Regions from separate parts of the Rhizobium sp. WSM1328 genome, predicted to be linked through region 3. Evidence: predicted binding sites of a transcription regulator. Region 3 holds the regulator's gene; each other region holds the start of a gene.

What was found. Region 3 encodes PhoB, which activates phosphate uptake and scavenging genes when phosphate is short. Its sites were predicted from a motif close to TGTCATNNANCTGTCAT; they were not measured.
Region 1: a site for PhoB is predicted at 4,042-4,058, ahead of AC2444_RS22435 (DUF1045 domain-containing protein). Genes of this name have one in related genera too.
Region 2: a site for PhoB is predicted at 2,292-2,308, ahead of pstS (phosphate ABC transporter substrate-binding protein PstS). Genes of this name have one in related genera too.
Region 4: a site for PhoB is predicted at 6,315-6,331, ahead of AC2444_RS17835 (esterase-like activity of phytase family protein). Genes of this name have one in related genera too.

Annotation. Positions count from the first base shown of each region.
Region 1 covers NZ_CM172788.1:4,548,341-4,556,140, forward strand. The annotation lists gene AC2444_RS22420 (DNA translocase FtsK) at 1-1,392, shown strand, start outside; gene phnN (phosphonate metabolism protein/1,5-bisphosphokinase (PRPP-forming) PhnN) at 1,506-2,105, opposite strand; gene AC2444_RS22430 (alpha-D-ribose 1-methylphosphonate 5-triphosphate diphosphatase) at 2,102-3,241, opposite strand; gene AC2444_RS22435 (DUF1045 domain-containing protein) at 3,255-3,950, opposite strand; gene phnE (phosphonate ABC transporter, permease protein PhnE) at 4,091-5,434, opposite strand; gene phnE (phosphonate ABC transporter, permease protein PhnE) at 5,442-6,401, opposite strand; gene phnD (phosphonate ABC transporter substrate-binding protein) at 6,530-7,435, opposite strand; gene phnC (phosphonate ABC transporter ATP-binding protein) at 7,522-7,800, opposite strand, start outside.
Region 2 covers NZ_CM172788.1:1,309,973-1,317,772, reverse strand. The annotation lists gene pstA (phosphate ABC transporter permease PstA) at 1-88, opposite strand, end outside; gene pstC (phosphate ABC transporter permease subunit PstC) at 91-1,068, opposite strand; gene pstS (phosphate ABC transporter substrate-binding protein PstS) at 1,156-2,178, opposite strand; gene AC2444_RS06690 (bifunctional diguanylate cyclase/phosphodiesterase) at 2,528-4,657, opposite strand; gene AC2444_RS06685 (cupin domain-containing protein) at 4,927-5,271, opposite strand; gene AC2444_RS06680 (O-acetylhomoserine aminocarboxypropyltransferase) at 5,295-6,578, opposite strand; gene AC2444_RS06675 (CoA-binding protein) at 6,696-7,124, opposite strand; gene AC2444_RS06670 (hypothetical protein) at 7,267-7,590, shown strand.
Region 3 covers NZ_CM172788.1:179,031-186,830, forward strand. The annotation lists gene pstC (phosphate ABC transporter permease subunit PstC) at 1-179, shown strand, start outside; gene pstA (phosphate ABC transporter permease PstA) at 176-1,498, shown strand; gene pstB (phosphate ABC transporter ATP-binding protein PstB) at 1,515-2,330, shown strand; gene phoU (phosphate signaling complex protein PhoU) at 2,375-3,088, shown strand; gene phoB (phosphate regulon transcriptional regulator PhoB) at 3,223-3,906, shown strand; gene AC2444_RS00930 (GcrA family cell cycle regulator) at 4,149-4,682, opposite strand; gene AC2444_RS00935 (aspartate aminotransferase family protein) at 5,103-6,302, shown strand; gene argF (ornithine carbamoyltransferase) at 6,345-7,259, shown strand; gene AC2444_RS00945 (Hsp33 family molecular chaperone) at 7,350-7,800, shown strand, end outside.
Region 4 covers NZ_CM172788.1:3,550,299-3,558,098, reverse strand. The annotation lists gene gap (type I glyceraldehyde-3-phosphate dehydrogenase) at 32-1,042, opposite strand; gene tkt (transketolase) at 1,124-3,097, opposite strand; gene AC2444_RS17850 (DUF4164 domain-containing protein) at 3,420-3,695, shown strand; gene AC2444_RS17845 (cell division protein ZapA) at 3,711-4,088, shown strand; RNA gene ssrS (6S RNA) at 4,428-4,586, shown strand; gene AC2444_RS17835 (esterase-like activity of phytase family protein) at 4,668-6,155, opposite strand; gene AC2444_RS17830 (NAD-dependent epimerase/dehydratase family protein) at 6,401-7,384, opposite strand; gene AC2444_RS17825 (helix-turn-helix transcriptional regulator) at 7,482-7,800, opposite strand, start outside.

The DNA of each region.
Region 1 (7,800 bases), 390 kb from region 3:
GAAATCATCCATGTCCGCCCCGGCCCTGTCGTCACCCTCTATGAATTCGAGCCGGCGCCGGGCGTGAAATCGTCGCGCGTCATCGGCCTTGCCGATGATATCGCCCGCTCAATGTCGGCGCTCTCGGCTCGCGTTGCCGTGGTGCCCGGCCGCAACGTCATCGGCATCGAACTGCCGAATGTCACGCGCGAAACCGTTTATTTCCGCGAGATGATCGAGAGCCAGGATTTCGAGAAGAGCGGCTACAAGCTGGCGCTCGGCCTCGGCAAGACCATCGGCGGCGAGCCTGTCATTGCCGAGCTCGCCAAGATGCCGCATCTGCTTGTCGCCGGCACCACCGGTTCCGGCAAGTCGGTCGCCATCAATACGATGATCCTGTCGCTGCTCTACCGCATGACGCCGGAACAGTGCCGCCTGATCATGGTCGACCCGAAGATGCTCGAACTGTCCGTCTATGACGGCATCCCGCATCTGCTGACGCCAGTCGTCACCGATCCGAAGAAGGCGGTCATGGCGCTGAAATGGGCCGTGCGCGAAATGGAAGAGCGCTATCGCAAGATGTCGCGCCTCGGTGTCCGCAACATCGACGGTTACAACGATCGCATGGCACAGGCCCGCGAAAAGGGCGAGACCATCCATGTCATGGTCCAGGTCGGCTTCGACAAAGGAACCGGCACTCCGATCGAGGAAAGCCAGGCGCTGGACCTGACGCCGATGCCTTATATCGTCGTCATCGTCGACGAGATGGCCGACCTGATGATGGTCGCCGGCAAGGACATCGAAGGTGCGATCCAGCGCCTCGCCCAGATGGCGCGCGCCGCCGGCATCCACCTGATCATGGCGACACAACGTCCGTCGGTCGACGTCATCACCGGCACGATCAAGGCAAACTTCCCGACCCGCATTTCCTTCCAGGTGACGTCGAAGATCGACAGCCGCACCATTCTCGGCGAACAAGGCGCCGAGCAGCTGCTCGGTCAGGGCGATATGCTGCACATGCAGGGCGGCGGGCGGATTTCCCGCGTCCACGGACCCTTCGTCTCGGATGTCGAGGTCGAAAAGGTCGTTGCCCACCTGAAAACCCAGGGCCGCCCGGAATATCTCGACACCGTCACCGCCGATGAGGAGGAAGAGACGGAAGAGGAAGAAGCCGGCGCCGTCTTCGACAAGAGCGCCATGGCCTCCGAGGATGGCAACGAGCTCTACGAGCAGGCTGTCAAGGTCGTCATGCGCGACAAGAAATGCTCGACCTCCTACATCCAGCGCCGCCTTGGCATCGGCTACAACCGTGCCGCCTCATTGGTGGAGCGCATGGAAAAAGAAGGCCTCGTCGGCCCGGCCAACCATGTCGGCAAGCGCGAGATCGTCTCGGGACGGGGCGACGGCGAGTAATTCTGGCGAAGGCGCGGAAGGAGTACGCCGCTTGCTCCGACATCCCCTCTCCCCTCGGGGAGAGGGCAGGGTGAGGGGGCTCCTGGCACCTCGTGAATGTCTGCAGCCGCTCGTCAGGGCGCCTTGGTCAGCAATCCGTCGAGGATTTCGATCATCTTCTGCTCGGCCTCTTCGAGCGAGCCGCTATTGTCGAGCTCCACCACGTCGTATTCGCCGCGCACCGTCAGCGGTCCGCGGGCAAGCCGGGCCATGATATCTTCATGCGTCTCGCGGCCGCGCGCCTCCAGCCGGCCGGCGAGCACCTCAGGGCGGGCGGTGACATTGATGACCTTCAGCCGCGGGAAGGCTGCCTGGAACCGGTGAAGTGCCGAGCGCGAGCCGTTGGCGACGACGACATGGCCTCTCGACAGCGCCACCGAGACCTCGGCCGGAATGCCGTATCTCAGCCCGTGCGCTTCCCACCAGACGGCGAAGGAGCCTGACTGCTCCATGGCGGCAAAACCTTCGAGGGAGACGGAAAGATGGTCTTCGCCGCCGGCGTCACGGTGACGGGTGATGACGCGGCGGACGAAGTGCACATTGTCGCGGCCCTTGAAACGCCGGGCCGCGAGGTTCATCAGCGTGTCCTTGCCGGCGCCGCTCGGTCCGACGACGACGACCATGATGCCGCGCTCGGCTCCGGCTCCTGCGTGGGGTTCGTGCGACATCGTCATGCGACACGGCGTCCCTGGCGCCATACGGAGCGTGTCACCGGCACGCCGTGCGAACGGTGGACGCGGACGAGATCGGCGCGCAGCCCCGTCGCGATCCGGCCGCGGTCATCGAGGCCGACGGTGCGGGCGGGCGTCGACGTCACCATGGCGATCGCCTTCGGCAGGCTGATGCTCTCGACCTCGTCGGCGAGGATGAACGGCGCATGCAGCAGGCTGAGCGGTACGTAGTCGGAGGAAAGCACGTCGAGCACCCCCATCTCGGCAAGGTCGCGGGCGGCGATATTGCCGGAATGGGATTTGCCACGCACGATGTTCGGCGCGCCCATCAGCACGCTCATGCCATGTCCGTGCGACGCCCGGGCGGCGTCGAAGCTGGTCGGGAACTCGGCCAAGCGCACACCGTTGTCGATCGCCTCGTCGACGTGCGAGAGCGTCGCATCGTCATGGCTTGCCACGGTGATACCGCGCTCGGCGCAGACCTTGGCGATGGCGTTGCGGTGTGGCGTCGAATTACGCGCCGATTCTGCCTGGCGCTTGGCGACGAAACGGGCGAAGGCCTCGTCGCTGAGGCCCCGCTTCTTCTGGTAGTAGAAGATATATTGATCCATCGTCTGGAACTGACGCTGGCCGGGCGCATGATCCATCAGCGAGACGAGCCGCACATGCCGGTCGTTTTCGAAGTCGGCGAAATGTTCGAGCACATTGTCGGCCGAGACCTCGCAGCGCAAATGAAGCAGGTGCTCGGCACGCAGCCTGCCTTCCGTCTCTGCCGACTGGATGGCATCGGCCATCTCGCGCATCTCGCCATGTTCGAAGCCGCCGTCCTCGTCCGCACCCATGCGCAGGCAGTCGAACACCGTGGTAATGCCTGAGGTGACGATCTGGGCGTCATGCGCCTGGATGGCGGCGGTCTTGTTCCAGCGAATGCCGGGGCGCGGCTGATAATGGCCTTCGAGATGATCGGTGTGCAGCTCGACGAGGCCGGGAATGACGTAGTCGCCTTCGAAATCTTCGCCGGCTACCGAGTTACCCCCGGAGATGTCGGCGATCTTCCCGTCGCGGATGAGGATCGAGCCCGAGAGGATGTCGTCCTCGAGAACGATGCGGGCGTTGGAAAACACGGTCTCTTTGCTCATGTCGTCAGGTCTTTCAGCTTTTGGCGCCGGCAAGCGGCAGCCAGGAATGAACTTTGAATGGGGCGCCGCGCGTCTCCTCGATGAAGACGGCAAGGCCGGAAATCGAAAGCGGCCGGCCGGTGAAATCGGCAAACCGCTCGGTCAGGATCGCTTTCATCACTGCGGCGCGTGTCTCGGGCACTTGGCCGCTCAGCGTCATGTGAAAGCCGAAATCCTCCATGACGTAAGGATAACCCCAGCGCTGCAGATGGGCGCGCTGGCTGTCGCTGAGCTTCTCCGGATTGCGCCGCGCCATATCGGCCTCGGAAAGCGCTGCGCGGAACGGTTCGAAGGACCTTACCACCTTCGCGGCGAAATCCTGAAGAGGTTGATGAAGAGAACCGGGAACGAGGGCAAAAAAACGGCCGAGCTGGCCAAGTACGAGTTCAGGAATCTCGAAGGCTTGCGTGCGCTGGGCAAAATCCTCGGCAACGGTCATGAGATCTTTCTCGGTGACGGAAGAGGCGAGCGAAAACGGCGCCTTGATCGTGGCATGAAAGCCGTAGCGGCGGGGGTCGGCGGTCAGCTCGAACTGTTCTGCAGCACCCAGTTGCTCATATTCCGGTGCCGGATAGGTCTCGCCGGTGAAAGCATTGCGGCCGAGCCAGAGCGAGGCCGCGCCGGTCAGGGGATCATCCTTCGGCGGCGAGAAATAGAGAGCGTAGCGCAAGGCTTTTATCCTGGAGATCGTCCAAACGGGGAGGGCACTGTGCAGTGATTTGGCGGCGAACCGCAAGCAGGCTCCCGGCTAAAAGATTTCCGTGACAGAATGATGATGGCGGCAACGCCGACACTGCTTTGACGGATGGATCAGTGGGCTTTCGTGCCCATCAGCCGGTGGCGCAACGCGTTCGAGGCGGTGTCGAAAATGAAGACGACGATCAGGATCAGAATGACCATGTAGGCGACGTTTTCCCAATTGGCATTGGTGCGCATGGCCTCCCACAGTTTGAGGCCGATGCCGCCGGCGCCGACAGCGCCGATAATAGTCGCGCCGCGCACGTTCGATTCCCATTGGTAGAGCGTCTGGCTGACGAAGACGGGAACGATCTGCGGCATAATGCCATAACGATGCACGAGCACGGTCTGAGCGCCTGTTGATTTGATGCCTTCCCGCGGCTTGTTGTCGATATTCTCGAGGCCTTCGGAATAGAGCTTGCCGAGCGTGCCGGTCTCGGTGAGGAAGATCGCACCGCTGCCGGCAAGCGGGCCGGGCCCGAAGGCGCGCGTCAGGAACAGCGCCCAGATCAGCATGTCGACCGAGCGCAGGAAATCGAAGAAGCGCTTCAGGATCTGGTTCAACAGGCGGTTCGGCGTGATGTTGCGCGCTGCCAGGAAGGCGAGCGGGAAGGCGGTAAGCGAGCCGAGCAGCGTGCCGAGGAATGCCATGACGATCGTCTGGAAAAGCTTGGTCCAGACGTCGCCGTGCTGCCATTCGCTGTTGTTCCAAATATCGTCGAAGGCGAGCGACAGGTTGGATTGGTCGGGCTTGATGCGCGGACCGGAGACGATGAGGCTGACGACCTCGCCGACCGGCTTGTCGAAGAAGGATGATTGCGTGTCGAAGATGAAATTCGCCCAGCCGATGAAACGTTTGCGGATCTTCACCCGGTCGACGGAAATGCTGACATTGCCGGCAAAGCCGAGATCGGCCAGCACGTTGTCGTCATAAACAGTCATCCAGCCGGGCACGGGTCCGACGACTTTCGGCGCACCGCTCGAAACGTCCACCGGGACGCTGACGCCATGCGCGGTCACGATCGTCTCGCTCTTCGAGACGGTGACGCTGCGGCTGGTGCCGCTGATCGAAACGGTGATGCTGCCGTCGGGGTTGTTGACCAGCCAGTCCGGATGCGGATTGTCGCCGAGCGGCGAGAAACGCGGATAACGGATGTCGATCGAGCCGTCATCCTCGATGCGGAATTCCGGCTGGACATCGTAGCTCACCCATTGGCTGAGATAGATGCCGACGCGCTCCCAATGCGCTTCGGCGAAAAGCTTGGGCAAGTCGAAGAACCAGACGGCATAGAGGCTGTAGAGCAGCGTTGCGATGAGGATCATCAGCCCGCCGAAACGCTGGCGGAACGACCGGTGGAAATATTCCGGATAGCGCGTTTCTATCTCGTGCATGCGGTTTGCGTCGATCACCGTCATGGCGGCCTCAATGTTGCAGGAGGAAGGCGTGCTCGCCGACAAGGCGGCGGCGCAGCCATGCGGAGAACTGGTCGACGGCGACGATCGTCACGAACAGCAGGAGAACGAGCGCCACCGTCTTGGCGCCGAAGCCGCGCGAAATCGAAAGCTTCAGCTCCTCGCCGATGCCGCCGCCGCCGACGGCGCCGATGATGGTCGAGGCGCGCACGTTGATCTCAAGGCGCAGCAGCGCATAGGAGGTGAAATTCGGCAACACCTGCGGCAGGGCGGCAAAGCGGATACGCTCCCACCAGTTGGCGCCGACGGCCTTCATGCCCTCATGCGGCTTCATGTCGATATTCTCGGCCACTTCGTAGAAGAGTTTTCCGAGCGCGCCGATCGTGTGCAGGGTGATGGCGATGATGGCGGCGACCGGCCCGATCGACAGGATCGCCGAAAACAGCCCGGCAATGACGATTTCCGGGAAGGCGCGCAGGAATTCCATCAGCCGCTTGGTGACGATGCGCAGCGGCCATGAATTTGTCAGGTTGCGAGCGGCAAAGAAGCTCAAGGGGACGGCAAAGACGAAGGCGATGATGGTCGAAATCAACGCGACGTTGATCGTGACGATCATTAGCTCGAAATATTCGGGAATGTAGAAGGCGCCCCAGACATAGACGCGGCCCCTGTCGAAATTGAATTCCTCGCCGCCCTTGTCGTTGACGCTCGCTATATCAAACAGCGCGCGCCAGACGTCGTGCCAATCCTTGGGGATGAGCCAGCTCAGGAAGTCGAAGAGATGCGGCAGGCGGTCGAAGAAATGGCCGGCATTGCTCTCATCGGCGAAGCGGACAGAGCTGACGAAAGCCGCAATCAGGATAACCAGGCCGAGAACGGTATAGAAGCGGCGCTTGGCGACCATCCGGTCCCAGGCGGTGCCGATCTCCTTGGTGCTCTGCATCTGCGGCTGTGTATTGGCAATAGTCATCAACGCCTCGCCTACTGCGCAATTCAAAGTGCTTCAGCGTCCTTTGCGGCTCTCGAAAGGACGCGCACAGTTCTAGTCACAAGATAAAGGGCGGCCGTTTCCGGCCGCCCTGCATTCGAAAAACCCCATCAGCCGCCGATGGCAGCTTTGCGGACGTCGACGACGGCATTGTAGAAGTCGTGCTTGACGGGGGCGTAACCCTTGTAGTCGCCGCCTTCGACAGCGGCGAAGCACTTGTGGTCCTTTTCCGGCAGAGCCGTGAAGAAGGCTGCAAGCTTCGTCTGCCACTCTTCGCCGAGAGCGTTGCGAACGACGAGCGGGCCGTTCGGGATCAGCGGCGAACGCCATACTTCGACCAGCTTGTTCGGATCGACGGCGCCCTTGTCGACTTCCTTGCGGAAGGTACCGGAGGTGTAGCCGTCCTTGAAGTCGCCGATGCCGGAGCTATCGTCGACGGCAATGTCGACCTTGCCGTCATAGGCAGCGAGAAGGTTGTTCTCGTGGCCGCCGTTGAACTGGGTCGAGGCGAAGAACTTGTCGTTCGGCATGCCCGTGTCCTTCGGGATCTGCGTCAGCGGAACGAGGTAACCGGAGGTGGAATCAGGATCGGCGTAGCCGAGCTTCTTGCCCTTGGCGTCCTTGATGGACTTGATGCCGGAGGACTTCAGAGCGAGGCCGATCGAGTAATAGCCCGTCGAGCCGTCCTTCTGCTGCGTCGTCAGGATCGGCGTGACAGCCTTCGGCTCCTTGATGTAGACGGCGGCATAGCCGGAGGCGCCGAGTTCGGCGAAGTCGAGCGTGCCACCGAGCAGGCCCTGGATCACGCCGTCATAGTCGGCGGCCGGGAAGAGCGAAACCTTCTCGAAGCCGAATTCCTGTTTCAGGTGGTCGGCAAGGCAGGCATAGTTGCGCAGGCGGTCGGTTTCGTTTTCGCCGCCGAGGATGCCGATGCGGAATTCCTTGAGGTCTGCAGCGTGGGCAGCGCCGGCGAGCGCGAAGAGCGCCGTTGCCGCAAAGAGTGCTTTCTTCAACATGTTCTCTCCTATTGACCGGTGTCCCCGGCCTTCCCGTTACGAAGAAGTGTGCCCTTGACGCGGGCGCTCGATCGCGGCTGCCTCTCTCAGAGGCCGGCCAGCGCCAGCGCCAGCGGCTGTGTGCCGGCGGATTGATTGTCTGCCCGCTCAGGGGCGATATTGATTGATGTCGAGGTCACCGTTTCATCGATGCCGGCGCCGTCCTTGTCCGTCCCGTAGATCTCCTTCACCGCTTCGGCGGTCAGTTCCGCGGGCTTGCCGTCGAAGACGACGCGGCCGCCGGCCATGCCGACGATGCGCTCACAATAGTTGCGGGCGGTGTCGAGCGTGTGAAGGTTGGTGATGACGGTGATGCCCTCGCGCTC
Region 2 (7,800 bases), 1.1 Mb from region 3:
CGACCACGGTGGCGATGCCGCAGAGCGACAGTGCGATCATGCTGCCGATCTGGCGACGACGGTATAGGGAACCCGAATGAGTGGTCATGATTACTCTCCCCTCTGTCTTGCCATGCGCACCAGCATGAGCTTGGCGGCCGCCAGAACGATGAAGGTGACAACGAAGAGGATGAGACCGAGCGCCGAGAGCGACGACCTGTAGAGGTCATCCGAAGCTTCGGCAAATTCGTTAGCGAGCGTCGCAGCGATCGACGTGCCGGGCTCCATCAGCGACACCGCGATGTTATGGGTGTTGCCGAGTACGAAGGTGACCGCCATGGTCTCTCCGAGCGCGCGGCCGAGACCAAGGAAGATGCCGCCGACGACCGCGGTGCGGGTGTGCGGGATGACGATGTCGCGCACCACTTCCCACTTGGTCGAACCAAGCGCATAGGCCGATTCCTTCAACTGCGCTGGGACGACCAGGAAGACGTCGCGCGTGACCGAGGAGACGAAGGGGATGATCATGATTGCCAGCACGATGCCCGACGTCAGCATGCCGATGCCGAGCGGGGCGCCAGTGAACAATGCGCCGATTACCGGGATCGGGCCTAGCCAGTCGATCAGCACCGGCTGGACGTAGTCCGACATGAAGGGGGCAAAGGTGAAGAGACCCCACATGCCGTAAATGATGCTGGGGATACCGGCGAGAAGCTCGATGGCACCGCCGATCGGGCCGCGAATGGAGCGCGGCGCAACTTCGGTAATGAAAACGGCGATACCGAGGCTCACGGGAACGCCGATGATCATGGCGAGCGCCGAGGTGACCAGCGTGCCGTAAATCGGTACTAGGCCCGAGAACCGCTGGGCAACCGGATCCCATTCCATGCCGGTCAGGAAGCCAAAGCCGAAGGTTTGGAACGCGAGAAACCCGTCCCAGACCATGGAGAACGCCGCTGTGAACAGTGCGACAAGAACAAACAGGCCGCAGCCGAAAACTATCCAGTAAAAAATACGATCGCCTGCGGCGCCGTCGCGGCGCTTCACGCCCGCGGTTGTGGCGGGCAGCGATGCCATTGCTTCGCTCATGTCCGTACGCTCTGATGCTTTGAGGGGTGTCAAAGACATTCGGGGCGGAAAGCCTCGCTTCCCGCCCCGACCGCAGTTTCGTCAGGATCAGCCCTTGAACGAGGCCGTCCAGTAATCCTCGATCTGCTTCACCAGGGTTTCCGGAAGCCGAACGTAATCGAGGGCAGAGGCTTCCTTCTGGCCGTTTTCGAGCGCCCACTTGAAGAAGGCGAAGGCAGCCTTGGAGCGAGCCGCATCTTTCGGCTCCTTGTACATGATCGCCCAGGTCGTGGCGGTGACCGGCCAGGCCTTTTCGCCCGGAGCATTGGTCATGATCAGGTAGAAGTCCTGAGCCTTGGTCCATTCGGCGCTGGCGGCAGCAGCCGAGAAGCTTTCCGCATTTGGCTTCGGATACTGGCCTGCGGCGTTCTGGATCAGAACGTAGGGCAGCTTGTTCTGCAGAGCGTAGGCGTATTCGACGTAGCCGATCGAATCCTTGACGCGGGTGACGTAAGCGGCGACGCCTTCGTTGCCCTTGCCGCCGATGCCGACCGGCCAGTTGACGGCGGTCCCTTCGCCGACCTTGCTCTTCCAGTCTTCGTTGACCTTGGAGAAGTAGTTGGTCCAGTTGAAGGAGGTGCCCGAACCGTCCGAACGGTGGACGACGGCGATCTGGCTGTCGGGCAGTTTCAGGCCGGGATTCAGATCGGCGATGGCCTTGTCGTTCCACTTGGTGACATTGCCGAGGTAGATGTCGGCGAGAACCTTGCCCGTGAGCTTCAGTTCGCCCGACTTGATACCCTTGACGTTGATGACGGGCACGATGCCGCCGACGACGAGCGGGAACTGACCGAAGCCGCCAGTCGTCAGGTCTTCCGGCTTGATCGGAGCGTCGGACGCGCCGAAGTCAACCGTTGCAGCCTTGACCTGGGCGATGCCACCGCCCGAACCGATCGACTGGTAGTTCAGCTTGTCGCCGGTCTGCTTGTTGTAGTCCGCAGACCATTTGGACAGGACGGGATAGACGAAGGTGGAGCCGGCGCCGGTGATGTCGGCGGCGGACGCCGAAACCGCCAGAGCGGCAACCAGGCCGGCGCCGAGGCAGGCCGAAAGAAGTTTATTGCTGAGCATATGAAGCGCTTCCCTAATGGATTTGAAAAACAACGAGACCAGCGCCATGGAGGGGGTGTCCATTGTCTGGGGCGCTGAAATTCCCGTCACAGCAGGCGGGCTAGGCGCGTTTTATTACAGTTTGATGACGGAATTTGACGGTCGCAACCAACCGTGGGCCGTGCCGCGAATGCTGCAGTTACGGCCTTTTCATTGAATCGCGGATTTAACAAAGCCTTAGCAAAAACATCGGGATAGATTGACGCATGGCTGTGGTGGATTGCCGCAGCGATGCCTGGAAATGTCGTTTTCAGGATTTCGATATGCCGGGCCGCTCAGGCCCGATGCCGAATTCGTGGCCTTTACGAGATCACGCGGCCGACTCTTCTTGCAGCCTGCTGGATATGTCGCATGCCGACATGGGTTTTCCGAGCATATACCCTTGAAGCTGATCGCAGCCGGCGTCTCGCAAGATCGCCGCCTGACGGGTATTCTCAATACCTTCCGCGGTCACGGGAATCTGCAGAGCAGTCGCCAAGGAGATGGTTGCCCGAAGAATATCGGCGCCATTTGCGGTTTCATCGAGAGCGGACACCAGCGAGCGGTCGATCTTCATGCGATCAAACCCAAACTGCCGCAATGCACCGATGCTGGCGTAGCCGCAGCCAAAATCATCAAGAGCAAACTTTATGCCGACGCGCTTGAGCTGGTCTATCGACCGACGGGCCTGATCCGGATTTGTCATCAGAACGCCCTCAGTGATTTCCAGTGTCAGGCGGTTTGGATTGAAATCCAACTCCTGCAGGATCGTGATCACTTGGGCAGCAAATTCCGGATTGCAGAGCTGGATCGGCGAAACATTCACCGACAAAGTCAGACCGGGCCAGCTCTTGGCATGCCCGATCGACGTTCTCAGCATATGGACGCCAAGGGCATCGATGAGGCCGCATCTTTCAGCAAGAGGGATGAATATTTCCGGGCTGATGTTTCCCGTTGCAGTTTTCCAGCGCGCCAGTGCTTCAAGACCGGTGACAGTACCGGTCGAAGCAGAGACGAGAGGCTGGAAAACGGCTTCGATTGCGCCGCTGCCGATGGCGTTTTTCAAGAGACCTTCCAGCTCGGCGACCCGTATGCGTTCCCGGTCCAGTTCGGGGTCGTATTCAACCGCCTGACCTTTGCCATTTGCCTTGGCACGATAGAGCGCCATGTCGGCTCTGCGAAGAAGCTCCAAAGGCGATATGTCTCCATCGCGCGCCGCAGCTCCGATGCTTGCGCCAACTTCGATCGTTCGCCCGTCAATTTTGAAGGGCTCGGCAAACAGCGCCAGAATCGCCTCTTCGATCTCTTCGCGTGCAGTGGATCCAACGTGCACCAGCGCGAATTCATCGCCTCCCAGCCGGGCTGCGGCCAGGACTTCGGGATGACTGGTCATCAGCGCGTTCGAGACGATCCGGATCAAATCATCCCCAACCGCATGTCCCCAAGCATCGTTGACCGCCTTGAAGCCGTCGAGGTCAACCAAGTAAAGCCGCGGCGATGAAGGATCCGGGCTCTCCAGATCCTCCAGCAGGCGGAGAAGCCCCTGTCTGTTCAACAAGCCACTCAAGCTGTCATGGCTCGCTTCGAAGCGAGCTGTTTGCGCCAGTTGGCGCAGGCGCCGCGCCTCGGATGCGCCAACCAACAGAACGCCGATCAAGAATAATGAAAGGATGACGGTAGAAGCTGCAACATAGGGATAGACCTGATGAAACACGGCGCTTCCGGGGGCTTTGCTCGGCCAAACGAGATAGCCGATGACGGCTCCCTTCATGTCGGTGATCGGCGTGTTCAGGGATCCCGGCTTGGGCGTCGTCTCGAGGCTCAGCCCCTCGAGTTCATGTTCGTTGGAGAGAGTGTCGAGAACCTCCGACGTAAACTCCTTATAGAAACTCAGCACGCTGAACTTCGGAACCTCGGCGGCGGTCTCGAACGGCTGGATCGCCTGCGAGGCGATCAGCGCTATACCGCTTTCGGTCTTGATGAAATTGACCACCGGCGCCTTCGCCGGAGCGGCAGCAGCATTGATCTGCTGATAAAAAGCTTCCCCGAAAAACGTGCTCGGCTGGAAGGGCTTGCCTTTGGCATAGGCCGAGACGATCGAAGACCGGTCAGGGCCGGTCACGATCGCGCCGTCATAAAGCGCATAATCCTCGCTGGTTTTTCCCCAATTCTCATAGGCCCAATCCGCAGCGGCCGGAGATGAGACCGCACTATAGGCATCGTCCCATATGGCATTGTCCGTCGTTGTCCCGCTCAAGCGAGCCACAAAGGCTGCGACCGCCGCGCGGGCGGCGCGACTGGCCCTGGCATCGTCGATCTCGTTCACTGAGCGGGTCATGGTGACGACGACATGCGCCATCAGGCCAGTCAATACGAGGGCGACGACAAGGAAGCAGACGGTTGTCGCAATGATGGAAGACGTTTGAGTCCGAACGTGCCTGGCTGCAAGATTCGACGACATGCAAATTCCGCAAAGATTAATTGCAAGGCCATGTCTGTGAGACGGCAGGAGACATCATGTCCGCAATGCGCTGCAGATAAGGTTTAGCATTTGTCGATGTAGGCCCGATTAATGGGATTGGTTAAAAGCATTTAATCCGGGACAAATGGCCGCAAGCACCGTCGTTGCCGGCTTGCCGTTTCGGATCATCGCTGTGGCCGTGACGACAAAAAGCGAAGCCGAAGACGGGATAGGCCCGGCTTCGTTCGTGATCACTTGCTGGCTCTCGCTTAAACCTTGATCACATAATCCTTACGAGTCGTTTCAACGACTTCCCACGTTCCCTTGAAGCCGGGTCTGAGGATCATCCGGTCACCCGTCTTCAGATGAACCGGCTCACCGCCGTCCTCGGTCACGATCGAATGGCCGGACAGCAGGCTGAAATATTCCCATTCCTCGTAGACGATCCGCCACTTGCCCGGTGTCGCCTCCCAAATGCCGGAATAAAGGCCGCCTTCGGCCTCTTCCAGGTTCCAGGTACGGAAATGCGGATCGCCGGAGATAATCCGATCGGCTTCAGGGGCGCCGAACTCGGGTTCGACGCCGTCGATGCTGAAGGTGAGAAAGTTTGTCATGGTCACCATAGACTTCGTTGATCTCAGATCTTCGAGAGCGCCTGTTCGAGATCGGCGATGATGTCCTTGACGTCCTCGATGCCGACGGAAAGGCGAACCACGCCAGGCCCCGCGCCGGCAGCGATCCTCTGCTCGTCGGTCAACTGCCGGTGCGTCGTCGAGGCCGGATGGATGACGAGCGAACGGGTATCGCCGATATTGGCGAGATGGGAGAAGAGCTCCAGCCCCTCGACCAGCGTCTTGCCCGCCTCATAACCGCCCTTGACGCCGAAGGTGAAGACGGAGCCGGCGCCCTTCGGCGAGTAGCGCTGCTGTAGGGCGTGGTTCGGATCATCGTCGAGCCCGGCATAGTTCACCCAGGCGATCTTGCTGTGCGCCTTCAGCCACTTCGCAACGGCGATCGCATTGTCGCTGTGGCGCTGCATCCGAAGCGGCAGCGTCTCGATGCCGGTCAGGATCAGGAAAGCATTGAAGGGCGAGATCGCCGGCCCGAGATCGCGCAGGCCGAGCACACGGGCAGCGATCGCGAAGGCGAAATTGCCGAAAGTCGCGTGCAGAACCATGCCGTTATATTCCGGCCGCGGGCTCGACAGCATCGGGTAATTGCCTGATTTCGACCAGTCGAAGGTGCCGCCGTCGACGATGAGGCCGCCCATGGAATTGCCGTGGCCGCCGAGAAATTTTGTCAGCGAATGCACGACGATGTCGGCGCCGTGTTCGATCGGACGGATGAAATAGGGTGTCGCCATCGTGTTGTCGACGATCAGCGGCAGGCCATGGCGATGCGCGACGTCGGCGATGGCGGCGATATCGACGAAGGTACCGCCGGGATTGGCCAGGCTTTCGATAAAGATGCCGCGCGTCTTATCGTCGATCTGGCTTTCGAAGCTTGCCGGATCGGCGGCATCGGCCCAGCGCACCTGCCAGCCGAAATTCTCGAAGGCGTGGCCGAACTGGTTGATCGAGCCGCCGTAGAGCTGGCGGGCAGCGATGAAATTCTCGCCAGGACGCATGATATTGTGGAAGACGATCACCTGCGCCGCATGGCCGGAGGCGACGGCAAGGGCTGCGGTTCCGCCCTCGAGCGCTGCGACACGCTCCTCGAGTACCGCCTGCGTCGGGTTCATGATGCGGGTATAGATATTGCCGAAAGCCTGCAGACCGAAGAGGGCGGCGGCATGATCGGAATCATTGAAGACGAAAGCGGTCGTCTGGTAGATCGGCGTTACCCGCGCCCCAGTCGTTGGGTCGGGCTGCGCACCGGCATGGATCGCCAACGTGTTGAATCCCGGATCGTTCTTGGCCATGTCGTCCTCCCGTTATTGCTGACGTCCAGGATCATAGCCTGTCGCTTGCGAAAGTTAATCGCGATCCGTTTCAACCCATGGGCGTTCCGTGGAAAATCCGTCTCCGCGGACCGCAACTCAGGCAATAAGACGAGGATACTCGATCGCCGGGCAGCGGTTCATCACCACCTGGATGCCGGCAGCCTCCGCCTTTGCCGCAGCCGCATCGTCGCGCACACCAAGTTGAGACCAGATGATCTTAGGCAGCGGGCTCAGCGCCAGCGCCTCCTCGACGACCCCATCCAGATATTCGGAGGCGCGGAATACGTCGACCATGTCGATCGGCACGGGAATGTCTGCAAGCCGGGCATAAACGGTGCGGCCCTGGATCAGTTTGCCCGCCTGCCCCGGATTGACAGGAATGACCTCGTAGCCGCGCGACAGCAGATAGCCCATGACGCCGTTGCTCGGCCGGGCTGGATTGGGCGAAGCGCCGGTCAGCGCGATAGTCTTTACCGAATGCAGGATGCCGGCGAGGTAATCATCCGTGTAGGTGTCGTGATTCATATCCACTTCTCCACTCCCGAAAGCCCTCCGGCAGGCACGGCCAGCATGTTTTTTTGCGTTTCCGTGAAACCGGCTGCGTGTCTTTCCCGTATATATGAATTGGCCCGTATATATGAATTGGATACTCCTTGAGGATGATTCGATGAAAAAAATCGCTCTTGCCCTCATGCTCGTGCTCGCCGCATCGCCGGCGCTGGCGATCTCGCGCTACAATCCGCTCACCATGAGCTGTGCCAGCGTGCGTGCCGCCATCCACAATCAGGGCGCGGTCATCTTCCGTTACCAGTCTCCCCGTGGCTTGCCGCTCTACGATCGCTATGTCCGCAACAGCAATTATTGCGACGCGACCGATTATGCGGAATGGACATATATCCCTTCGAAAGACACTCCCCGCTGCCAAGTGCTGAGCTGCCAGAACATCGACAACCTTGACGGGATGCTCTTCGTTCCGCATCATCAGCTCTGATGTTTTTCGCCGTCATGGCGGACGCAGGAACTGCGCGCCTTTCGCGGTTGCGAAAGGTTTGCGATCAATCCCGCGCTGCGATTTCGTAACGATTGCACAATCAGGAGCTTTAATTTTCCCGTATATCAAAGTTATAGAATAATATCTATATTTCAGCACCATAGAATAAACAGTTCTCGCATTCCTCCAGAGATTTTCTCTTTTTGTTCG
Region 3 (7,800 bases):
TCGAGCCGATGACGACGGTGACCGTCAAGATCGTCAACCAGCTGACCGGCGACCTTGAGTTCACCTCGCCGCAGACGCTGGTTGCCTTCGCCCTTGGCATCACCCTGTTCTGCATCACGCTTTGCCTCAATATCTATGCGCTCTACATCGTGCGCAAATACCGGGAGCAGTACGAATGACGGATATTGTTTCTCCCACATCAGGCGTCACCGTTTCCAAGGCGCCGGTGCGCCGCGATATCGGCATCAAGCGCCGCTATGCCGCCGAGCGCCGGTTCCAGGCCTATGGCATCGCCGCCATCACCTTCGGTCTCGTCTTCCTGTTCATCCTGCTGTGGACGGTGATCGGCAAGGGCTATACCGCCTTCCAGCAGACGGCGATCACCCTGCCGATCGAATTCTCCGAGAAGACGATCGACCCGAACAACAAGCGTGCGACCGACCCTTCGGTGTTGATCGCCGCCAATTATCCGGTTCTCCTGCGCGACGCGATCGTCAAGCAGCTGAACGTCAATGCCGCGAGCCGTCCCGATGTGCGCGATGCATCCGCCATGCTCTCCAAGGGTGCGCCGGTCCAGCTGCGCGACATGGTCGTCGCCGATCCGTCCATCATCGGCAAGACGGTCAATGTCACGGTGCTTGCCGACGCCAATGTCGACAGCGCCAACAAGGGCCAGATCGATCTGTCGGTCGATGAGAAGAACCGCAAGGTCAACGACAAGCAGGTCGGCTGGATGAACGAGTTGAAGGCGAGCGGCGCTCTCCACAAGCAGTTCAATACCGGCCTCTTCGTCAACGGCAATTCCAGCCGTCCGGAGGCCGCGGGCCTGGGCGTCGCCCTGATCGGCTCGCTCTACCTGATGCTGATCGTCCTCGTGCTTGCTCTGCCGATCGGCGTCGCCGCCTCGATCTATCTCGAGGAGTTCGCACCGAAGAACAAGCTGACGGACCTGATCGAGGTCAACATCAACAACCTCGCTGCGGTCCCCTCGATCGTCTACGGTCTGCTCGGTCTTTCCGTCTTCATCAACTTCATCGGCCTGCCGCGCTCGGCCTCGCTGGTCGGCGGCCTGGTGCTGACGCTGATGACCCTGCCGACGATCATCATCGCGACGCGCGCCGCCCTTCGCGCCGTGCCGCCGTCGATCCGCGCCGCGGCCCTCGGCCTCGGCGCTTCGAAGATGCAGATGGTGTTCCACCATGTTCTGCCGCTCGCCATGCCCGGCATCCTCACCGGCACGATCATCGGCCTGGCGCATGCGCTCGGCGAAACCGCGCCGCTGCTTCTGATCGGCATGGTCGCCTTCGTCGCCAACGCGCCGACGACACCGCTCGATCCCTCGACGGCTCTGCCCGTACAGGTCTATATGTGGGCCAACGAGGCCGAACGTGCCTTCGTTGAGCGTACTTCGGGTGCCATCATCGTCCTGCTCCTGTTCCTGATCGTCATGAACATGGGCGCCATCCTCTTGCGTCGTCGCTTCGAGCGCCGCTGGTAAACGGAGTTACAAGATCATGAACATGTTGACGGAAGCTGCAGTTGAAAAGGCGCTGGATCACAAGATGAGCAACGTCCCGTATAAGATGATCGGAAAGGATGTCTCGGTTTACTACGGCGAAAAGCGCGCGCTATTCGATGTGAACCTGAACATCCGCGAAAACACCGTAACCGCCCTGATCGGCCCGTCCGGCTGCGGCAAGTCGACCTTCCTGCGTAGCCTCAACCGCATGAACGACACGATCGACGGCTGCCGCGTCACCGGCAAGATCACGCTGGATACCGACGATATCTATGATCCCGATATCGACGTCGTCGAACTTCGTGCCCGCGTCGGCATGGTCTTCCAGAAGCCGAACCCGTTCCCGAAGACGATCTATGAAAACGTCTCCTATGGCCCGCGCATCCATGGCCTTGCCAAGTCGAAGGCCGATCTCGACCAGATCGTCGAGACCAGCCTGCAGCGCGCCGGTCTCTGGAACGAGGTCAAGGACCGCGTGCACGAATCCGGCACCGGCCTGTCGGGCGGTCAGCAGCAGCGCCTCTGCATTGCCCGTGCCGTCGCCGTCAGCCCGGAAGTCATCCTGATGGACGAGCCCTGCTCGGCGCTCGACCCGATCGCCACCGCCAAGGTCGAGGAGCTGATCCACGAGCTGCGCGAGAACTACACGATCGTCATCGTCACCCATTCCATGCAGCAGGCCGCGCGTGTTTCGCAGCGCACCGCCATGTTCCACCTCGGCAATCTCGTCGAGGAGAACGACACCGACAAGATGTTCACCAATCCCGACGATCCGCGCACCCAGGACTATATCATGGGTCGCTTCGGCTGATTTTGGCGTCACCAAGCCTTTCCGTTATTCGAGGATAAAGCCCCATGGCATCGACACATATTTATTCTGCCTATGATGATGATCTGAAGTTCCTGTCCAGGCGGATTTCCGAAATGGGCGGCCTGGCCGAGCAGATGGTCGCCGAAGCCGTACGGGCGCTCGTCAACGGCGATACCGCGCTGGCGCAGAAGGTCATCTCCGACGATGTGATCCTCGATCACGCCGAACGCGAAATCGGCGACAAGGCGATCGTCACCATCGCCCGCCGCCAGCCGATGGCCGCGGACCTGCGCGAAATCATGGGTTCGATCCGCATCGCCGCCGATCTCGAACGCGTCGGCGACCTCGGCAAGAACACTGCCAAGCGCGTCATCGCCGTCCAAAGCACCGGCGTTCCCCGCAAGCTCGCCCGCGGCCTCGAGCATCTGTCCGAGCTGGCGCTCGTCCAGCTCAAGGAAGTGCTCGACGTCTACACCAATCGTTCCGCCGACAAGGCGAATGCGATCCGCGAACGCGACAACGAGATCGACGCGATGTACACCTCGCTGTTCCGCGAGCTCCTGACCTACATGATGGAAGATCCGCGCAACATCACCAGCTGCACGCATCTTCTCTTCTGCGCCAAGAACATCGAGCGCATCGGCGACCACGCCACCAACATCGCCGAGACGATCTATTACATGACGACAGGCGCGCAGCCGGAAGGCGATCGGCCGAAGGACGACAGCGCCAACACCGTCGGCGCGGTCACCGAATAACTGCCCACACCCCGCCGCTTGCGTGCGCGCCCGTCCGGGCGCGCAAAGAGGTCGCAGCCAATTTTTAAATTTGCGCAGGATGCATTGCTTAAATCACCCTGGTTTAAGGATTATGCGCGAGGAGACCGACACGCATGATCCCGAGAGTTGCAGTTGTTGAAGACGAGGAAGCCCTCAGCGTGCTTCTTCGCTACAATCTCGAAGCGGAAGGCTTCGAGGTCGATACCATCCTTCGTGGCGACGAAGCCGAAATGCGGCTTCAGGAGCGCACGCCCGATCTTCTCATCCTTGATTGGATGCTGCCCGGCGTCTCCGGCATCGAGCTCTGCCGGCGCCTGCGCATGCGGCCGGAGACCGAGCGTCTGCCGATCATCATGCTGACGGCGCGCGGCGAAGAGAGCGAGCGTGTCCGCGGATTGTCGACGGGCGCCGACGATTATGTCGTCAAGCCCTTTTCGACCCCCGAACTCGTTGCCCGCGTCAAGGCGATGCTGCGTCGCGCCCGTCCCGAGGTGCTGTCGACGGTGCTGAAATGCGGTGACATCGAGCTCGACCGTGAGACCCATCGCGTCCATCGCAAGACCCGCGAAGTCCGCCTCGGCCCCACCGAATTCCGCCTGCTGGAATTCCTGATGTCGTCGCCGGGCCGGGTCTTCTCCCGCTCACAGCTGTTGGATGGTGTCTGGGGCCACGATATCTATGTCGACGAGCGCACCGTCGACGTCCATGTCGGCCGCCTGCGCAAGGCGCTGAATTTCTCCAACATGCAGGACGTCATCCGCACCGTCCGCGGCGCCGGTTATTCGATGGAAGCCTGAGGGCTTTCATCTGAGCCTGCTGAGCCCTGGCAAAACCCGCGACGTCATCCTCGGCCTTGTGCCGAGGATCTGCGCACGCCAAATGAAGTATTTGAAAATAAAGTTTTTTCCCTCAAGTAGTTGAGGTGATCAGATGCTCGGCACAAGGCCGAGCATGACGGAGGGAAACCTGAGCTTCCATCCGCGCATAAAAAAACGGGCCACTCGGCCCGTTTTCTGCATTCTAACGATGGTCAGCCCGTTCAGCTGGCCCGCGCCGCTGCCCGGCGGCGTTCATTCACCGGCTGGTAGGCAAGCTTCTGGTGATAACCGCAATAGGGCGAATTGTCGGGGGACTCGCAGCCGCAGAAATGGAAGTCATCCTTCAGCGGATCGCCGACCGGCCACTTGCAGGTGCGTTCGGTCAGTTCCGTCAGGCCGAGGCGGCGGGAAATCGGCACCACCACATTGCCTCTCGGCACGTATTCCATTTCCTCGATCGTTTCGATCTCGATCTCTTCCTTCAGCATCGTCGCGCCCTGCTGGCGGGTGACGGTGCGGGTGGTGATGCGAGAGGCGAAGTTCGGCGCGCGCGGCGCCGATGTATTGCGCTTCGGCGTTCGCGCCGCGGTGTTGGTGCCGCCGGCCTTGGCACGGCCGGGAAGGCACAGCCGGTGCACTTTACCGATGACCGCGTTTCGGCTGACACCGCCAAGTTGTGCCGCGATCTGGCTCGCGCTCAGTCCTTCGGCCCAAAGCTTCTTGAGTTTCTCGACCCGCTCGTCTGTCCAGTTCATGCCCTGTCTCCACCTTTTGCGTTGGTGATGGCAGAATCCCTCACCGTTGTCCCGGGAGCTCCGAAACAAGAAACGCTTGATCAATTTTGGTGACTAGTTCCGCCGCATGCAGTCTAGTAATTGATCTTTAACCTAGTGTGAGCCTGACTCCGTGACAAGAGTCGCATGAATCCGGATGAATCGAATTCGTAGTTTTCCCCAACTTGCTGTCCCTGCGTGGCATTTCTGCAATAATGCCTGTTGAAGACTGAAAATGCCGCTGTACACCTGTGCTGCATACGCTAAGGGCGCCGTTTTGTTGACATTGCAGCGCGAAAAGGAAATAGTGCCACTCGCCGCCGCAAGGCGGCATTTTTGATTTTTCGGGCCTGGTTTCCTTAGCCGGAGTCATTGCCCGGCAACTTTGATGGAGATCGCGCCATGGCTGAAGCCGCGCCGCTTTATGACACCTATTCTCGTGCCCCGCTGCGGTTCGAGCGAGGCGAGGGCGTATGGCTGATCACCGAAACTGGCGAGCGATATCTCGATTTCGGCGCCGGCGTCGCCGTCACCTCCGTCGGCCACAGCAATCCGCATGTGGTCGGCGCACTGAAGGAGCAGGCAGACAAGGTCTGGCACCTGTCGAACATCTATGAGATCCCCGGCCAGGAGCGTCTGGCAAAACGGCTGACGGACGCTACCTTCGCCGACAAGGTGTTCTTCACCAATTCGGGCGCCGAGGCGCTCGAATGCGCGATCAAGACGGCGCGCCGCTACCAGTTTTCCAAGGGCCATCCCGAGCGCTTCCATATCATCACCTTCGAAGGCGCCTTCCACGGACGGACGCTGGCGACGATCGCCGCCGGTGGCCAGGAAAAATATCTCGAAGGTTTCGGCCCCAAGGCGCCGGGTTTCGATCAGGTGGCTTTCGGCGACATCGAAGCGGTCCGCGCCGCGATCACCGATGCCACGGCTGGCATCCTCATCGAGCCGGTGCAGGGCGAGGGCGGCGTCCGTCCTGCCACGCCTGAGTTCATGAAGGCGCTTCGCCAGCTCTGCGACGAGAACGGCCTGCTGTTGATCCTCGACGAAGTCCAGACCGGCGTCGGCCGCACCGGCAAGCTCTTCGCCCATGAATGGTCGGGCGTCACCCCCGACATCATGGCTGTCGCCAAGGGCATCGGCGGCGGTTTCCCGCTCGGCGCCTGCCTTGCCACATCAGAGGCCGCCTCCGGCATGAAGGCCGGTACGCATGGCTCGACCTATGGCGGCAATCCGCTTGCCATGGCCGTCGGCAGCGCCGTGCTCGACATCATCCTTGCCGATGGCTTCCTCCAGCAGGTGCGCGACGTAGCACTTGTCTTCCGCCAGGGCCTCGCCTCGCTGAAGGATCGTTATCCCGATGTGATCGAGGACGTGCGCGGCGAAGGGCTTTTGCTCGGCATCAAGGCTGCCGTTCCCTCAGCCGAACTGCTGCAGGCGATCCGCGCCGCCCATCTGCTCGGCGTGCCTGCCGGCGACAATGTCATCCGCCTTCTTCCGCCGCTCGTGGTCACCGCCGAGGAAGCCCGCGAGGGCCTTTCCCGCGTCGAGCGCGCCGCCGAGAGCATTCGCGCCTCCAAGGTCAAGAAGACGGCTTGAAGAAATTGCCGCCTTCGGGCGCAGCACAGGTAAGAAGACGATATGAGCCCTAAACACTTCCTCGATCTTTCGGCGGTCACATCAGCCGATCTCAGAACGATCATGAACGATGCGCTCGCCCGCAAGCAGGCCTTCAAGGCGGGCCAGGGCGACAAGCCGCTCGCCGGCAAGATGCTGGCGATGATCTTCGAGAAGCCGTCGACGCGCACCCGCGTCTCCTTCGACGTCGGCATGCGCCAGCTCGGCGGCGAAACGCTGTTCCTGTCCGGCACCGAGATGCAGCTCGGCCGCGCCGAGACGATCGGCGACACCGCCAAGGTGCTGTCGCGTTATGTCGATGCGATCATGATCCGCACCACCGAGCATTCGCGGCTGGTCGAGCTGGCCCAGCATGCGACCGTGCCTGTCATCAATGCGCTGACGGATGACACCCATCCCTGCCAGATTATGGCCGATATCATGACCTTCGAAGAGCACCGCGGCCCGATCAAGGGCAAGACCATCGCCTGGACCGGCGACGGCAACAATGTGCTGCATTCGCTGGTCGAGGGTGCCGCCCGCTTCGGCTACCGCATGAACATGGCCGTGCCCCTTGGCTCGGAGCCCAAGGATCACTATCTGAACTGGGCCCGCAATGAGGGCGCCGAAATCATGCTTTGCCATGATGCCGACCGTGCGGTCGCCGGCGTCGATTGCGTGGTGACCGATACCTGGGTCTCCATGAATCAGGAACATCGGGCCCGGGGTCACAATGTCTTCCAGCCTTATCAGGTCAACGCGGCCTTGATGGCGAAAGCCGGCAATGATGCATTGTTCATGCATTGCCTGCCCGCTCATCGCGGTGAGGAAGTGACGGACGAAGTGATCGACGGTCCGCAATCCGTGGTCTTCGATGAGGCGGAAAACCGTCTTCATGCGCAGAAGTCGATTCTTGCTTGGTGCCTGGGCGCGATCTGAACCATAATCGGACGTCGCGAGAGACAGACTCGCGACCGCGTGAGCGAAGGGCACGCTGGCCCATCGCTCTGAAACTAGGAGTTAAAAGCCATGGCAGAAGCTGCAGCCGCCCTCGGCCAGTTTGATTTCGCCGGCGATGACCATGTCGTCCCCTTCCAGGTGGAAGGGCTGGATGTGCGCGGCCGCGCCGTCCAGCTCGGCCCGATGCTCGACGCCATCCTCGAGCGTCATCATTATCCCGCACCCGTTGCCCGGCTGCTTGCCGAAGTCGTCGTGCTGACGGTGCTGCTCGGCACCTCGCTGAAGTTCGACGGCAAGTTCACGGTGCAGACCAAGGGCGACGGCCCGGTCGATCTTCTCGTCGCCGATTTCTCGACGCCGGAAAATGTCCGCGCCTACGCCCGTTTCGATCAGGCGCTGCTCAACAAGGCGATCGAGTCAGGTGAAACCGAGCCGGAGCAACTGCTCGGCAAGGGCGTGCTCGCCTTCACCATTGACCAGGGCAAGTTCAGCCAGCCCTACCAGGGCATCGTTCCGCTCG
Region 4 (7,800 bases), 1.4 Mb from region 3:
GGCCGCTAGCATGTCGATGCCTCAAGAGCGCTCAGATGAGCTTGGCGAAAGCGACTGCCGTGTCGGACATGCGGCTGGAGAAGCCCCACTCGTTGTCGTACCAGGACAGGACGCGCACGAAGTTGCCTTCCATGACCTTGGTCTGATCGGTCGCGAGGATCGAGGAGTGGCTGTCGTGGTTGAAGTCACGGGAGACGAGCGGCTCGTCGGTGTAGCCGAGGATGCCCTTCAGCTTGCCGTTGGCAGCAGCCATGATGGCTTCGTTGATTTCACCAACGCTGGTCGCCTTCTTGGCGACGAACTTGAAGTCGACGACGGAAACGTTCGGAGTCGGAACGCGGATCGAGGTGCCGTCGAGTTTACCCTTCAGATGCGGCAGAACGAGGCCGACTGCCTTGGCTGCACCCGTCGAGGTCGGGATCATGGAAAGGGCGGCCGCGCGGGCGCGATACAAGTCCTTGTGCATCGTGTCGAGCGTCGGCTGGTCGCCGGTGTAGGAGTGGATGGTCGTCATGAAGCCGTGGTCAATGCCGACGGCGTCGTCGAGAACCTTCACAACCGGCACCAGGCAGTTGGTGGTGCAGGACGCGTTGGAGATGACCAAGTGCTCCTTGGTGAGCTGATCATGGTTGACGCCGAAGACGACCGTCAGGTCAGCGCCGTCGGCGGGCGCCGAGACGATGACGCGCTTGGCGCCGGCCGTCAGGTGAGCGGCAGCCTTGTCGCGGGCGGTGAAGATGCCGGTGCATTCCATCGCGATGTCGACGCCGAGTTCGCGGTGCGGGAGGGTGGCCGGATCCTTGATCGCCGTGACCTTGATCGGCTTGCCGTTGCCGACGATGATCGAGTCACCCTCGACCTTCACCGTTGCCGGGAACCGGCCGTGGATCGAGTCATAGCGCAGCAGGTGGGCGTTGGTTTCAACCGGGCCGAGATCGTTGATGGCGACGACTTCGATGTCGGTGCGGCCGGATTCGACGATGGCGCGAAGGACGTTGCGGCCGATGCGGCCGAAACCGTTGATGGCAACCTTGACTGTCATGTTCATTCACTCCCGATAGAGTAGGGCCCGATAGTGAGGGCCTGGAATTGAGGAGATGGAGAGCGCCTCATGGCGCCCTCATTAAAGCTTTGCTTCCGCGGCTGCAACGACGGCGTCGGCGGTGATGCCGAAATGCTTATAAACTTCCTTGACCGGGCCGGAAGCGCCGAAGCTCTTCATGCCGATGAAGGTGCCTTCCGGTCCGATGAACGCATCCCAGCCTTCGCGAACGGCGGCTTCGACGGCGATCTTGACTGGCGAGTTGCCGAGGATTTCCTTGCGATAGGCTTCCGGCTGCTCGAAGAACAGTTCGGTGCAGGGAACCGATACGACGCGGACGGTGACGCCCTTGGCTTCGAGTGCCGTACGGGCTGCAACGGCGATTTCGACTTCGGAGCCGGAGGCGAAGATCGTCACCTTGGCGTCGGCATTGCCGGCGAGCACATAGGCACCCTGTTCGCACAGGTTCTTTTCGCTGTATTCGGTACGGGCTGCGAGCAGGTTCTGGCGCGTCAGAGCAAGGCCCGAAGGACGGTTGTGCGTCTTGATGGCGATCTGCCAGCATTCCGCCGTTTCCGTGGCGTCGGCCGGACGGAAGACCATCAGGTTCGGGATGGCGCGCAGGCCGGCGAGCTGTTCGACCGGCTGGTGCGTCGGGCCATCTTCGCCGACGCCGATCGAGTCATGCGTCAGGACGTGAATGACGCGGATGCCCATCAGCGAGGCGAGACGGATCGGCGGGCGGCAATAATCCGAGAAGATCAGGAAGCCGCCGCTGTAGGGGATGAGGCCGCCATGCAGCGCAATGCCGTTCATGGCAGACGCCATGCCATGCTCGCGAATGCCCCAATGCATGTAACGACCGGCGAAATCCGTCGGGGTGATCGAATGCATCTGGCTGGTCTTGGTGTTGTTCGACGGCGTCAGGTCGGCGGAGCCCCCGAGCGTTTCCGGTAGGAAGCCGTTGATGACCTCGAGCGCGTCTTCCGAGGCCTTGCGGGTCGCAACCGTCGGCTTGGTCTCGGCGAGCTTCTTCTTATATGCGCTGATCGCGGCGTCGAAGCCTTCCGGCAGCCCGCCTGCCATGCGGCGGGTGAACTCGGCCCTGGCCGGAGCCTTGGCGAGGCCGTCTTCCCAGCTCTTGACGAGGTCGACGGAGCGGGCGCCGGCAGCACGCCAGCTATCAAGCACGTCCGACGGGATGACGAAGGCTTCGGCTTCCCAGTTCAGCGCCTTGCGGGTGGCTGCGATTTCTTCGGCGCCGAGCGGGTTGCCGTGGACCTTGTGGGTGCCCTGCTTGTTCGGGGCGCCGAAGCCGATGATCGTCTTGCAGGCGATGAAGGTCGGGCGGTCGGACTTGTGAGCAGCTTCGATCGCGTCGGCGATCGCGGCCTGATCGTGACCGTCGATCTCGATCGTGTTCCAGTGTACGGCCTTGAAGCGGGCGATCTGATCGGTGGAATCCGACAGCGACACGGCGCCGTCGATGGTGATCGAGTTGTTGTCCCAAAACAGAACGAGCTTGTTGAGCTTCAGGTGGCCGGCGAGCGCGATGGCTTCGTGGCTGATGCCCTCCATCAGGCAGCCGTCGCCGCAGATAGCATAGGTATAGTGATCCTGGAGATCGGAGCCGAACTCCTCGCGCAGCTTGCGTTCGGCAATCGCCATGCCGACGGAATTGGCAATGCCCTGGCCGAGCGGACCGGTCGTCGTTTCGATGCCGGTGGCATGACCGTATTCCGGGTGGCCGGCGGTCTTCGAACCGAGCTGGCGGAACTGCTTCAGATCTTCGATCGTCATGTCAGGATAGCCGGTCAGATACAGCACCGAATAGAGCAGCATCGAGCCATGGCCGGCCGACAGCACGAAGCGATCGCGGTTCGGCCAGTGCGGCTTCTTCGGATCGAACTTCAGATATTTGGTGAACAGGACCGTTGCCACGTCGGCCATGCCCATCGGCATGCCCGGGTGGCCGGAGTTCGCCTTTTCAACGGCGTCCATGGCAAGAAAACGGATCGCATTCGCCATCCGGTCGTGTTGTTCGGGAGAGGTCATGGCTTTTCCGCAAGTTCCGGGTGTCGGGGGATGGCCTCGAGCCTCCAAGACCATCGAGTGAAAGCGGCAGAGACATAGCAGTTGGGACGGGCAAGTCAATAAATGGCAGGTCAAATCCGGGCGGGAAGCGGCGATTTTTGACATTTGATCACGCGATTGTACAAATGACGAAATCGATGTGTAAAACGCTCATCCACAGGATAGGCCGGTGGGCAAGTGACAGGATTTATTGACGGGCCGTTAGCGAGCTGCATATCCTTTTGAAATCGCAGGATCGGCGCGGCGTGCCGATTCGCGGATCCTGCGCGGGAATCGGAAAGACATGATGCCCACAGGCAAAACCATGGAAGCAGCGCTCAACGAATTGAGACAGGCGATATCGAGCCTCGAAAACGCCGTCGACATGCGCGTCGAACGGCAGCGCGAGCAGGGCGAGATCGAGGGCGAGGTGCGGCGTGTGCACGCCGACCGCTCGCGCCTGGCGCAGGAGCTCGACCAGGCCGAATTCCGCGCCAACCGGCTGGAAGAGGTTAATCGCGAGGTATCGCGGCGGCTGGTGACGGCCATGGAAACGATCCGCGCAGTTCTGGATCGCTGATAGGAAGAGTTTGGCATGGCGCAGGTGACGGTAACGATCGACGGCAAGGCCTATCGCATGGCCTGCGAGGAAGGGCAGGAGGATCACCTGACCGATCTCGCCACCCGTTTCGACCGCTATGTCGGCCATCTCAAGGATCAGTTCGGCGAAATCGGCGATCTGAGGATCACCGTCATGGCCGGCATCATGATCACGGACGAGATTGCCGAGTTGACGCGCCGCGTCGCCGGATTGGAGTCCGAGCTCGAGACGCTGCGCGGCAATCGCGATACGGTGCTTGCAGCCACCGCCCGGACCGAGGAAAATCTTGCCGCAGCGCTGAGCGAAGTGTCGAGCCGCATCCGCGGCATCACCGACAAGCTGAATGGCCGGTCCGCCCCCGAACTCAATTGATCCTAGAGCCTTTCCTGGTCAGATTGAAGCATTCTGTTGGCTCAAACGGAGTCGGATGGTCGACCGGCCGGCGCGTGTCGTAGCCCGGCTCTACGGCCAAGCCGGCCGGTCGATCAGCCGGCCCGTTTCAGCCAACCCGAAGGGCCGGGCATCTTTCCGCCAGGCCAAAGGCGATCGGCTCGGACGTACCAAGAGGTATGCCCTTCGCCAATCGCCTCTGCCCTGACGAAAACCTGCTCCGGCAGAATGCTTCAATCTGACCAGGAAAGGCTCTAATTAAATAGGGGCGGCCTTCCGTCGCCACTGGCGCGGCAGCGCAAACAACCTTATATATCGCCATGCGGTCTGCGCCTCTCGACAGGAACCACAATCCCTGGGGCCATACTCGATCCAAAGGGAGCTGTCCCTGGCCAGGCCCGTGGGCCTGGACACACGGCGCCCACCTACGTTTGTAGGCACCCAGGATCGTAAACATCCATCGGTGGTCGTGGATCGCACCCTTTCCTTCCATTTTCAGCGAAGACGCCGGATATGGCGGGCGAACGCGGGTTGCCCGTTCGCCCTTCTTCAGCGCGTCCGTTACTTCTTCAGACCTGGAAGGGTGACCTGGAAGACCTGGAACATTGTGTCGACGTCGGCACCGCCGTCGGCCTTGTAGGCGGCACCCACCTGGAAACCATCCTGCGTCAAAAAGTCGTTGTCATTGGCGACGAACAGGAAGTAGTCGTCCGGCAGGTTCGGGTTGAGAACGCTCGCCAGACCCATGGCTTCCCATTTTTCCGACAGATTGTTCTTGTCGTTCGGCGCGCCGTTGTGCAGGCCGAAGCGGGCGAGGTCGACCTTGTCGTTGAGGTCGATGAAGGGTATCAGCGTCGCCGGCGTCAGCGAGGGATCGATGACGCCCTTCGGCGCGATCGGCTTGCCGTCATCGAAATTGCTGCCGGCAATGTCGGTCGCGGCGGAAACGTCGACGATGTCGACCTTGCGGTAGAGCGAGGTGTCGCCCTTCAGGCCCTGGCCGTTGCCGCTGTCACGGGCGAGCATCAGGAAGGTCTTGTCGGACAGGGCGACGATTTCGCTCTCGGCGGCGATCATCGTCTTGTCCTTGGCGTCCTTGAAGACCGGCAGCGGCACGACATATTCGTGCATCAGTTTCAGGTGATCGGGATCGGCGGCGTCATAGATCAGCGCGCGGGTATTCTGCCGGGTCGAGCCGGAATCGCCGCCGTCCTGGCGGGCAGCCGATTGCAGCACAGCGATGATGAACTTACCATCAGGCGTCATCGCCATGCCTTCGAGACCCTGGTTGTTCTGGCGGCCGGTCTCCGGATCTTTCGGGTCCGGAGCGGAGGCGCCGGGGCCGGGATTGTTGGAGGCAAAGCTCAACGCGCCCTTGCGCATCGGCAAAAGCGCCTTCGGCGGCTGGGTGGCGGAGAGCAGGTGGCCGTCAGCGGAGAAGTGATAGATATAAGGACCATATTCGTCGCTGACGAACATGCTGCCGTCGGCCATGCGGATGATGGCTTCATTGTCGAGCGCGATCTTGCCGTTCGTCGCCTGCGGCAGCGGCGGAAAATCACCGGCAGCGGGGCGGACGCCGGATTCCGGGTCGAGACCGGTCATGTCGCCGCCCCTGTCGTCGACGAAGAGTGTGGAATCGACGAGCCTTGCGTCGACGCCCGACTGTTCCTTGCCAACCTCGGGTGCCGCACCCGGAGCGGTCGGCGTCAGGCCGATCGAGATGGTGTTCAGACGTGGCCGGTAATCAACGGTGCCGACGGCGTTGTAACCGCGGTCGGGCAACAGGTAGAGCGTGCCCTTGTAGCCGGCGCCGTCGCGGCTCCAGGCGGCGGGATCGATCGCCATGCCCGAGCCGGAACCGAAGGTCTCGCCGAATTTGTCACGCTGGTTGGCCGGAATGCGGCCGATGCCCACCAGGCCCTTGTTGACGAAGGTGAGGCCGCCGACGGTGGCGGAATTCTCGGCCATTGCGACGACTGGCACGGCGGCGGATGCCGCGAGAACCGCGGCGAAAAGCCGCGCTGTGTAAGGTCTGACATTCTTCATGGAAATACCCTCTCGGTCAAAAGCGCTCTCGAAACGGCTTCCGCCCGCAGGCTGGACACCGCTTCAAATGACACCCCGGCCTGGATTCGATTTCCCGATGGCGCAACACGCCCTGGATTTCGTCGCCCATATCCCCGGCAGACGGTCTATGACGGGATCGTGATATCTGGATGACACTTCTCAGCGAAAGCGTCATGCTGGAGAGGAAGTCGGGCTTTCGCGTGTCCGCATTGCAGCTCGCTGCTCTATCCGACCGGGTAAGGCCCTTCGGCGAAGACCTCATCGTGGTAGCCCTTGGAGCCGACATTCAGCGCCAAAGGGCTTCGCCACTCCCTGTTGTCGCGCAGGCAATCGAGCACGAAACGGAAATCATATCGCGGCTGCCAGCCGAGTTCCCGCCTTGCGCGTTCGTTGACATAGACACGGTCGAGCGAAGGAAACATCTTCCAGCCGCGTGATGCGTAAAGGGCGCCTGCACCCTGGAACAGTCGTTCGACGACGTGAGGCGCGTCGCGCCGGATCGCGGCGAGATCATTTGCCGAAAACGGCGTCGTGGCGGAGATGATGTAGCGGCCAAAGCCGATCGCCGGCGCCTTTTCGAGCGCCAGCAGATGGGCGCCGACCACGTCGCTGATATCGACGCGGCGGTGAAGAAGCTCATTGGCCTGGGCGTTCTCTGCCAAATAGCCGTTGCGAATGTCAGGATCGTCGTCATTTTCGGGAAAGAAACGCGAAGTCCTGAGAATGGCGACCGGCAGGCCGGATTTGCGGGCGAAGAGTTCGCACAGACCTTCGGCGGCGAGTTTCGTCACGCCGTAGATGTTTTTCGCGACGGGAAGCACGTCCTCGGTCACCCATGCCGCCGGTTCGCCGGCAGCCGGCGTCAATGCCGCACCGAAGGTGCTGGTGGTGCTGGTGAAGACGAAGCTTGCGACGCCTGCGGTGGTCGCCTCTTCGAGCAGGTGCAGAGTGCCGGCGATATTGGTGTCGAGGAAATCATAATTGCCGTGGGTCGCCACATGCGGTTTGTGCAGCGTCGCGGCATGGATGACGTGGCTGATGCCCGACATCACCTGGCGGACGAAGGCGCGATCACTGATCGAGCCGACCATGTCGGTAAAAGCCGAGGGCTTGATATCGATGCCGCGCACCCAGCGGCTTTCCGCCCTCAAGGTCTGCATCAGCGCCTCGCCGAGATGGCCGGCACTTCCCGTCACCAGTATCGTCATCACATCGTCTCCTGACCGTTCGGCGGCGGACGCTATAAAGACTAAGGTTTTCAGGCAACGCATAAATTATGCATGGGCGTGCAGGAAAGCTTGAGGCTCAGCCGATGGTCGTGACGAGGCGGCCGGCGCTGCCATCGGAAAGCATGATCCTTTCCCAGGTCATGCGGCCGGCGGCGATCGGCAGCAGCGCATTGCCGTTGGCGCCGGTATCAAGCGTCAGCGACGAGAGCCTGCCCGCATGCCAGCCGCGCTCCTCCAGCGACTGCTCGGCGGCGGCGATCTCGGCGGAGGCGTAGGAGAATAGAGAGCGGCCGAGAAAGGCGCCGAGCGGCGCCCGCCACTCCGCGTGCCGCGGGCGAGAGGTGGCGAGCAGCCGGTGGGTGCGGTCGCAGATCAGATGCACCGGCCGGACGGAA